Linked DNA regions of Peribacillus sp. FSL E2-0218. The protein of the gene in region 2 interacts with the protein of the main gene of each other region in a pairwise test. Links are inferred from orthologs where the notes say so. Each region holds a gene or a part of one and is shown on either strand. Other genes may lie near its edges.

The links.
Region 1: the proteins of purT (region 2) and MHI53_RS15615 interact in binary tests that used the Escherichia coli proteins (3 or more experiments, as listed by UniProt). The link is inferred for Peribacillus sp. FSL E2-0218 from one-to-one orthologs.

Annotation. Positions count from the first base shown.
Region 1 is NZ_CP150304.1:3,251,773-3,255,541, reverse strand. Bases 659-3,432 are described here. They hold MHI53_RS15615 (polyprenyl synthetase family protein), read left to right. Parts: upstream 659-1,485; coding sequence 1,486-2,379; downstream 2,380-3,432. Other genes in these bases: dxs (1-deoxy-D-xylulose-5-phosphate synthase), read left to right, coding at 2,626-3,432; MHI53_RS15620 (exodeoxyribonuclease VII small subunit), read left to right, coding at 1,251-1,484; xseA (exodeoxyribonuclease VII large subunit), read left to right, coding at 659-1,254. Outside these bases: more of xseA, read left to right, coding at 1-658; more of dxs, read left to right, coding at 3,433-3,769.
Region 2 is NZ_CP150304.1:4,645,153-4,649,041, forward strand. Bases 636-3,529 are described here. They hold purT (phosphoribosylglycinamide formyltransferase 2), read right to left. Parts: upstream 2,715-3,529; coding sequence 1,557-2,714; downstream 636-1,556. Other genes in these bases: MHI53_RS22490 (alkaline phosphatase), read right to left, coding at 636-1,308; MHI53_RS22500 (hypothetical protein), read left to right, coding at 2,981-3,307; MHI53_RS22505 (hypothetical protein), read left to right, coding at 3,421-3,529. Outside these bases: more of MHI53_RS22490, read right to left, coding at 1-635; more of MHI53_RS22505, read left to right, coding at 3,530-3,597; MHI53_RS22510 (M14 family metallopeptidase), read right to left, coding at 3,717-3,889. UniProt on the Escherichia coli protein: Involved in the de novo purine biosynthesis. Catalyzes the transfer of formate to 5-phospho-ribosyl-glycinamide (GAR), producing 5-phospho-ribosyl-N-formylglycinamide (FGAR). Formate is provided by PurU via hydrolysis of 10-formyl-tetrahydrofolate.

The DNA of each region.
Region 1 (3,769 bases), 1.4 Mb from region 2 along the record:
GAAATTTCGAATTTTAAACAACATACGAGCGGACATATGTATTTTACGCTCAAGGATGAAAAGGCCCGCCTCCTCTCCGTTATGTTTGCCGCTAATTCCAAGGGGATGAAATTCATGCCCGAAAATGGAATGAAGGTACTTGTAAAGGGTGATATTTCATTATATGAAGCGAGCGGACAGTATCAGCTTTATGTGAAAAGCATGGCCCCGGACGGAGTGGGCGATTTGTATCTGGCTTATGAGCAGCTGAAGAAAAAGCTGGAAGCGGCAGGGTTGTTTTTGGCCGAACATAAGAAAATGATTCCACAGTACCCTAAATCGGTAGGGGTCATAACCTCTCCGACCGGTGCTGCATTGCGGGATATCCTGACGACCATCAAGCGGAGGTACCCTATTGCGAAGATCATCGTATACCCTGCGCTTGTCCAAGGGAATAATGCCGCTAAATCGATTGCAAAAGCGATCTCGATGGCTAATGCAAGGGCGGAGAGCGATGTGCTCATAGTCGGAAGGGGCGGCGGTTCGATCGAGGAGCTATGGGCTTTCAATGAAGAAATCGTGGCTGAATCGATCTATGATTCCGATATTCCGATCATTTCCGCTGTCGGACACGAAACTGATTTTACGATTGCTGACTTTGTCGCTGATATGCGTGCGCCGACACCGACCGGTGCCGCAGAGCTAGCGGTGCCGCATCTCAATGAAATACTGGAACGCCTGATGAACCGAAAGAATCGCTTGACCCGTTCGATTCGTGAGGCGGTGAATTTTGAACGCACCAAATTGACGAGGCTGGAGAGATCCTATGCTTTCCGTTATCCTCATAAAATGTATGAACAAAAGCTTGAACAGCTTGACAGGACGAAGGACAGGCTTTTGAAGACAAGTACCCGGTACTTCTTGAAAAAGAAGGATGGGCTAAACCAGTTGAACGATATTCTTAAGAAGCAGCATCCTGAACAAGCGGTAAAAAATGCTCAGGAAGAATTGCAGCAGCATGAAAAAAAATTGCGTCGGGCGATGGAAGCAATCTATCGGCATAAATCGCAGCAATTCGTCCATATGACGGCCACATTATCTGCCCTCAGCCCGTTGAAAATCATGGAGCGGGGCTATGGGTTGGTTTTTACTGGAGATGAGACGCTCGTGAAAAGCACGCAGCAGGTATCCATTGGGGAGAAGATAGCCGTTTCCATAAAGGATGGCACTCTTGAGTGTGAAATTAAAGATATTAAGGAGCGAATTGAACCATGACAAAAAAACAGGAAGCTACATTCGAAGAAGCGATGGAGAATCTGGAAAAAATTGTGGAACAGCTTGAAGAAGGAGATGTGCCCCTTGAAGAAGCCATTTCCATATATAAACAAGGTATGGACTTATCCAGGCTGTGTCATACGAAGCTTAAGGCGGTTGAAGATCAGCTGACCCAAATTTTACGGGAAGACGGGGAACTTGAAAACTTCGTTGTCCAGGAGGAAGAATAACATGAGTCCAACATCCTTCGATCTTTTTTCTAAAGAATACAAAGCAATAATCGAAACGGAAATCATTGAATACGTTAAAAAGCTTGAAGCTCCGGCTGTGGTGAAAGAGGCGATGGCCTATTCACTCGAAGCCGGCGGAAAAAGAATACGCCCTTTATTGGTTTTTGCAGTGTTGGGGGCATTCGGGAAAAACTTGAGAATGGGAATTCCGGCAGCGGCAGCGATTGAAATGATCCATACCTATTCTTTAATTCATGATGACCTTCCCGCGATGGATGATGATGATCTCCGCCGCGGAAAACCGACGAACCATAAAGTATTTGGTGAGGCCGTAGCCGTTCTTGCCGGTGATGCCTTACTTACATATAGCTTCCAATTGATCTCGGGTATGAACGATCCCGAGGTGACGGCCCAAATGAAACTGGACCTTGTAAGCGAAATCGCCAAGTCTGCCGGAGCAGAGGGGATGGTTGGCGGTCAAGTCGCCGATATGGAAGGGGAAGATAAGCAGTTGACCCTCAGGGAATTGGAGTATATCCATGAACATAAAACGGGCAAGCTGCTGACGGCAAGTGTTCTCTCCGGAGCCATATTATCAGGAGCGAATGGAGAGCAGCTTCAGCATTTACGTAACTTTGGCTATCACCTAGGGCTTGCTTTTCAGATACGGGATGATATTCTGGATATTGAAGGATCTGTTGAGTTGATTGGCAAGCCGGTTGGCAGTGATGAAGGAAACCATAAAAGCACATATCCTTCACTGCTTTCGCTCCAAGGGGCGAAGGAGAAGCTTGAACAGCATATTGGCCTTGCCCATGCCTCTTTAGCAAAAACGGCCCTGGAAACCGATTTGCTGAATGAGCTGACGGATTTAATAGCCACCCGAGATCATTGATTGTGGCTAAATTTGTTATCAATTAAGGTTTTATGGTATACTCATTGTGCAAAAATATGTGAAAAACAAGATCGCTTTTTAATGGAGTTACGTGATTAAATAGGTAATGAAGCCGCCGAAATCACCTGGGTGTTGGCGGCTATTTTTAACTTAAAACCAATTTTTCGGTCAAGTCTTCAATATATCCCTCTTGATGAGGATTTGTTTTGCTTCCAACCGAAAATGACAGAAAGTGAGTGGTCCTATTTGGATCTTCTATCTATAAAAGACCCTTCTTTTTTGAAGAAGATGAATAATGAAGAACTAGTCGAGTTAAGTGTGGATATTCGTAAATTCCTTGTAGAAAAACTATCGGTCACCGGCGGGCACATCGGCCCCAATTTAGGAGTCGTGGAATTGACCATTGCTTTGCATAAAGAGTTTGACAGTCCCAATGATAAAATCCTTTGGGATGTCGGACATCAATCATATGTCCACAAAATCCTGACAGGCAGGGCTGGGGAGTTCGATTCCTTAAAGAAATACAAAGGGCTGTGCGGCTTTCCGAAAATGATTGAAAGCCCCCATGATGTATGGGAAACCGGCCACAGTTCAACTTCCCTTTCGGCTGCCATGGGAATGGCTGCTGCCCGTGATATCAAGGGTGAAAAAAGTTTCATTTTACCTGTAATCGGTGATGGAGCCCTTACAGGCGGCATGGCACTTGAAGCCTTGAATCATATCGGGGACGAAAAAAAGGACATGATCGTCATTCTTAATGATAATGAAATGTCGATCGCCCCTAACGTTGGAGCATTGCACACCATATTGGGAAGATTGCGTACGGCAGGTAAATATAACTGGGCAAAAGATGAATTGGAGCTGCTATTGAAAAAAATTCCTGCCGTCGGAGGAAAGCTTGCAGCTACGGCCGAACGCTTGAAAGATAGCATGAAGTATTTATTGGTTTCAGGAATTTTCTTCGAAGAACTCGGTTTCACATACCTTGGCCCTGTAGATGGCCATAATTATGAAGAACTGCTGGAGAATTTAAGATATGCGAAGAAAACGAAGGGACCGGTCCTGCTGCATGTCATCACGAAAAAAGGCAAGGGCTATTCCCCAGCCGAATTGGACACTACAGGAAATTGGCATGGGACAGGCCCATACAAGATCGAAACAGGCGATTTCGTCAAATCCCCTACTAAAGGGCCTGCGTGGAGTGCGCTTGTGAGCGATACCGTCAGCAGGCTTGCCCGTGAAGACGAACGGATAGTCGCCATAACGCCTGCCATGCCTGTCGGTTCGAAATTGGTGGGATTTGCTCAAGAATTCCCTGAACGTTTCTATGATGTAGGGATTGCCGAGCAGCATGCTGCCACTTTTGCAGCTGGCTTGGCTACGCAAAACA
Region 2 (3,889 bases):
AAAACGTTCTTTATAAGGTCCATAAGCATAGACCGGTACATCTTCACCCGTATGTCCTCCGGTGGTCCATGCTGTATTCGTCCGGTTATCGAAAATTGCTTCTATGGCGTTATCGATGTTCGTGACATTTTTTGTTTCGGCCGCATCTGTTACCGACTTGATTTCCTCGCTCGTTAGCTTCAATTTCTTTTGATTGATGAATTGCTTTAAAGTCTTTTCAGCATCGGCCCCTTTTACGATTGCATCCGCCATGAAGTCCGGGGTGCGTTTGGCCGCCTTGATCGGTTCACCGTACCAGTTATATATACCTTTGGCACCGATCGAGAATCCTCCTGTTGAATGGTCTGCCGTTGCCACTACCAAGGTATGTTTGTCTTTCTTCGCAAATTCTATCGCCGCTTTATATGCCTTTTCAAAGTCCTCCATTTCACTCATGGCGCCAACGATGTCATTATCATGTCCAGCCCAATCGACTTGGCTGCCCTCGACCATCAGGAAGAACCCCTTCTTATTTTTATCCAGACGCTTAATCGCCGAATTGGTCATGTCTTTCAAGGAAGGCGTTTCACTTGGGCGATCGATCATTTTCGGGAGTCCTTCGGAAGCGAACAAACCTAGCACCTGCTCATTTTTATCCTTGAGCATTTGTTTCTTATCCGTCACATAACTATATCCGTCTTTTTTGAAGGCCTTCGCCAAATTGATGTCCGGGCGGACAAAATTGGATTTTCCGCCGCCTAAGAGGACGTCGATTTTATGCTTGCCCTTGATCAGCTCTTTATAATAATCGTCGGCAATCGAATTCATGTTTTTCCGGTTTTCATCATGAGCGCCAAATGATGCAGGTGTCGCATGAGTGATTTCGGAGGTGGCGACCAATCCAGTCGCTTTTCCTTTTTGCTTCGCTGCTTCGAGGACGGTTTTGACTTCGGATTTATCATTATCCACCGCAATCGCGGCATTATAAGTCTTCACGCCGGAAGACATTGCCGTTGCGGCCGAAGCTGAATCCGTAATATTTTGGGCAGCATCTTCCGGATATGTCATCTGCTGACCAACCAGGTATTTATCGAACTCTGTCCGTTCCGCCACCATGGTATTCGGGTTATTTTTTAAATACCGGTAAGCGGACGTATAGGAAACACCCATCCCGTCACCTATCATGAAGATGACATTCCTGATTTCCGGATCTTCATTCGACTTGCCCCTTGCCGATGCAGATTCTGATGCAGACCAAGTTAAACTTCCAACTGTCAGTGCCGATGCCAGCGTAAGCGGCAAAACCTTTTTACTCCATGTACGATTCAAATGAATGACCTCCCTTTAATGTTTGAATATTTAATTAAACTATAAAGGGCAAAAATGAACACAGTGTCAAGGGGATGTAAAAATACGGTAGGATTAATGTGAAGACAAAGTAAATCCAGCGCTTAATGGCGAAGCTCATTACACCGGCAGCATATTCTGATGAGGACAATAAGAAGCAAGCACTAAAGGTGAGGTGATAAATTCATGCCATAAAAAAAAGCGCTCCATTACAGGAGCGCCTTTCCCTCTTACTTCTTCACCGTTAAGCATTCCAAAGCCCGGGCCGCATTCTCCCTCGCTGCTTCGATTGAAGCAGCGGATGAGAGGGCAACGGCCACCCTTCTCCCAATCTTGGTGACTGGTTTTCCGAAGAGGCGCACCTCCGTATTCGGTAAAGCCAAAGCTTTATCAACACCAACGATCGAATATTCCGCCAACTCCTCGGACGCCTTTAATGGGCGGCTAGCGCCTGGGGTGATCAAATGGATTTCCGGGATGGGGAATCCCAAGATCGCTCGAACATGCAGGGCAAACTCGGATAAATTCTGTGTCACTAATGTCACCAGTCCCGTATCATGCGGACGGGGAGATACTTCGCTGAAATAGACTTTATCCCCTGAAAGGAAAAGCTCGACTCCGAATAATCCGTATCCTCCAAGTTCATCCGTAATGGCTAGGGCAATCCGCTTCGCTTCGTTTATCTGGGCTTCCGTCATATCATGCGGCTGCCACGATTCTATATAATCCCCGCCCTGTTGAATATGGCCGATGGGCGCACAATACAGGGTCCCGTTTACGGCTCGGACTGTCAGCAATGTGATTTCCGAATCAAAATGGATGAATTCTTCAATGATCACACGCGCATTTTGAACCCGGCCGCCTTCCATGGCGATTTTCCAGCACTCTTTTAGGTCAGCTTCCGTGCGGCACACACTTTGCCCTTTCCCAGAGGAGCTCATCAGCGGTTTAATGACATTCGGAAAGCCGATTTCTTTGGCAGCTTGGACAAATTCTTCATATGTATCAGCGAATTTGTAGGCGGCAGTCGGAATGTTCAAGGATTCGGAAGCCAGTCTCCTGATTCCTTCACGGTCCATCGTTAATTTTGCTGCCCTCGCGGACGGAATGACGGGAAAGCCCTCTTCTTCCAATTCCACCAATGCTGCAGTAGCGATGGCTTCGATTTCCGGGACGATCAAATCAGGCTGTTCTTTTTCCACGACTCCCCGAAGCTGTGCTGCATCCAGCATATTGATGACATGGCTGCGGTGGGCGACCTGCATGGCAGGGGCATGTTCATAACGGTCGACTGCCACTGTCTCCACCCCAAGACGCTGTGCCTCAAGCAGGATTTCTTTCCCCAATTCACCTGAGCCCAATAATAGAATCTTTTTTGATTTATACATTCAGCCTCTCCCCCTTCAAACCAATTATATACGAACTATAACATAAAAAATATAATTTTCATTCGTATTTATAGTAACTCACTCTGAAAATATGACTCAAATAATTAAAAAGTGACGGATTTACAATACCAACTTGACAACTAAGATTAATCGATTTATCCTTTTCCTTATAAGAAAAATAAATACGCTGACCAGTTAACTGGAGGCTCTCTATTCACCTGAATAGGGGGCTTTTCGCTTTCAAAAAAAGAAGGGGGCCAGACACTATGCAAAAGGAAAGGCTGGGCTGCAAATTACCTGAAAAAGAACGGAAGAATCATGGCCGATTGGAAGAGATGGAGCACCTTAACCTTCCAGACAGAATGTTCTTCCATTGGTGCCAGCAGCAATATGCCCTGAATAGAGGGGTTTACAATACGATCGATAATTGGTTCCATGCTTATGGCATCATCGATATTCTATACCGGCGGATCAATCTTTTAGCCTTTCTCGAATACGCATCTGATTCGGAACAAACGATAGGGCGGGCAAAACCGATAAAATTCGGCAAGGGAGGGCTAACGAAAAAGCTTCAGGATTTCATGGAAATGTAAACTGACTTCAAGCTTTCCTTCAATGAAAGCTTGGAATGTCGAAATTTGCACTACGAATATTTTTGTAAATGTAAGCGCTTTCTATTATAATGAATATAGGTTGGATGGCATGCGTGGCCGTCAAAGTATCTGGCGTAGGCGGGGCCGATACAGGCGCTAAAGAGGGTAAACTTCTTTACCGCAAAACGATTAGAGTACCTATCATTCAGGGGCTGCAATATCCTGGACCAATAATGGCGGATGACCGTTATTTTTTAGGCTTAATAGCGACTTATTTTTGCAATCGATAAGTAAAGCGTACCTTTACTTATTTTTTGCAGCAGCCCTCATCGTTTTATCTCAATAATCGATAAGATAAAAAGCTCTTCCCCCATCGACTGGGAGCAGAGCGTTTTTGCATGTTCAGCGTTTACATATACAAGCCTGCCAAGAAGATCCCAAGTGACTTTTGATAAATTTCATCGAACTGGGATATAGGAAGCGGGTTGGTTCCTTTACCAAGCTCAACGGTAAATCCCGGCCTCCGCCAGTCCTGAATGTACCAATCCTTATACCCTGCGTAACTATTGGCCGACTTGACGG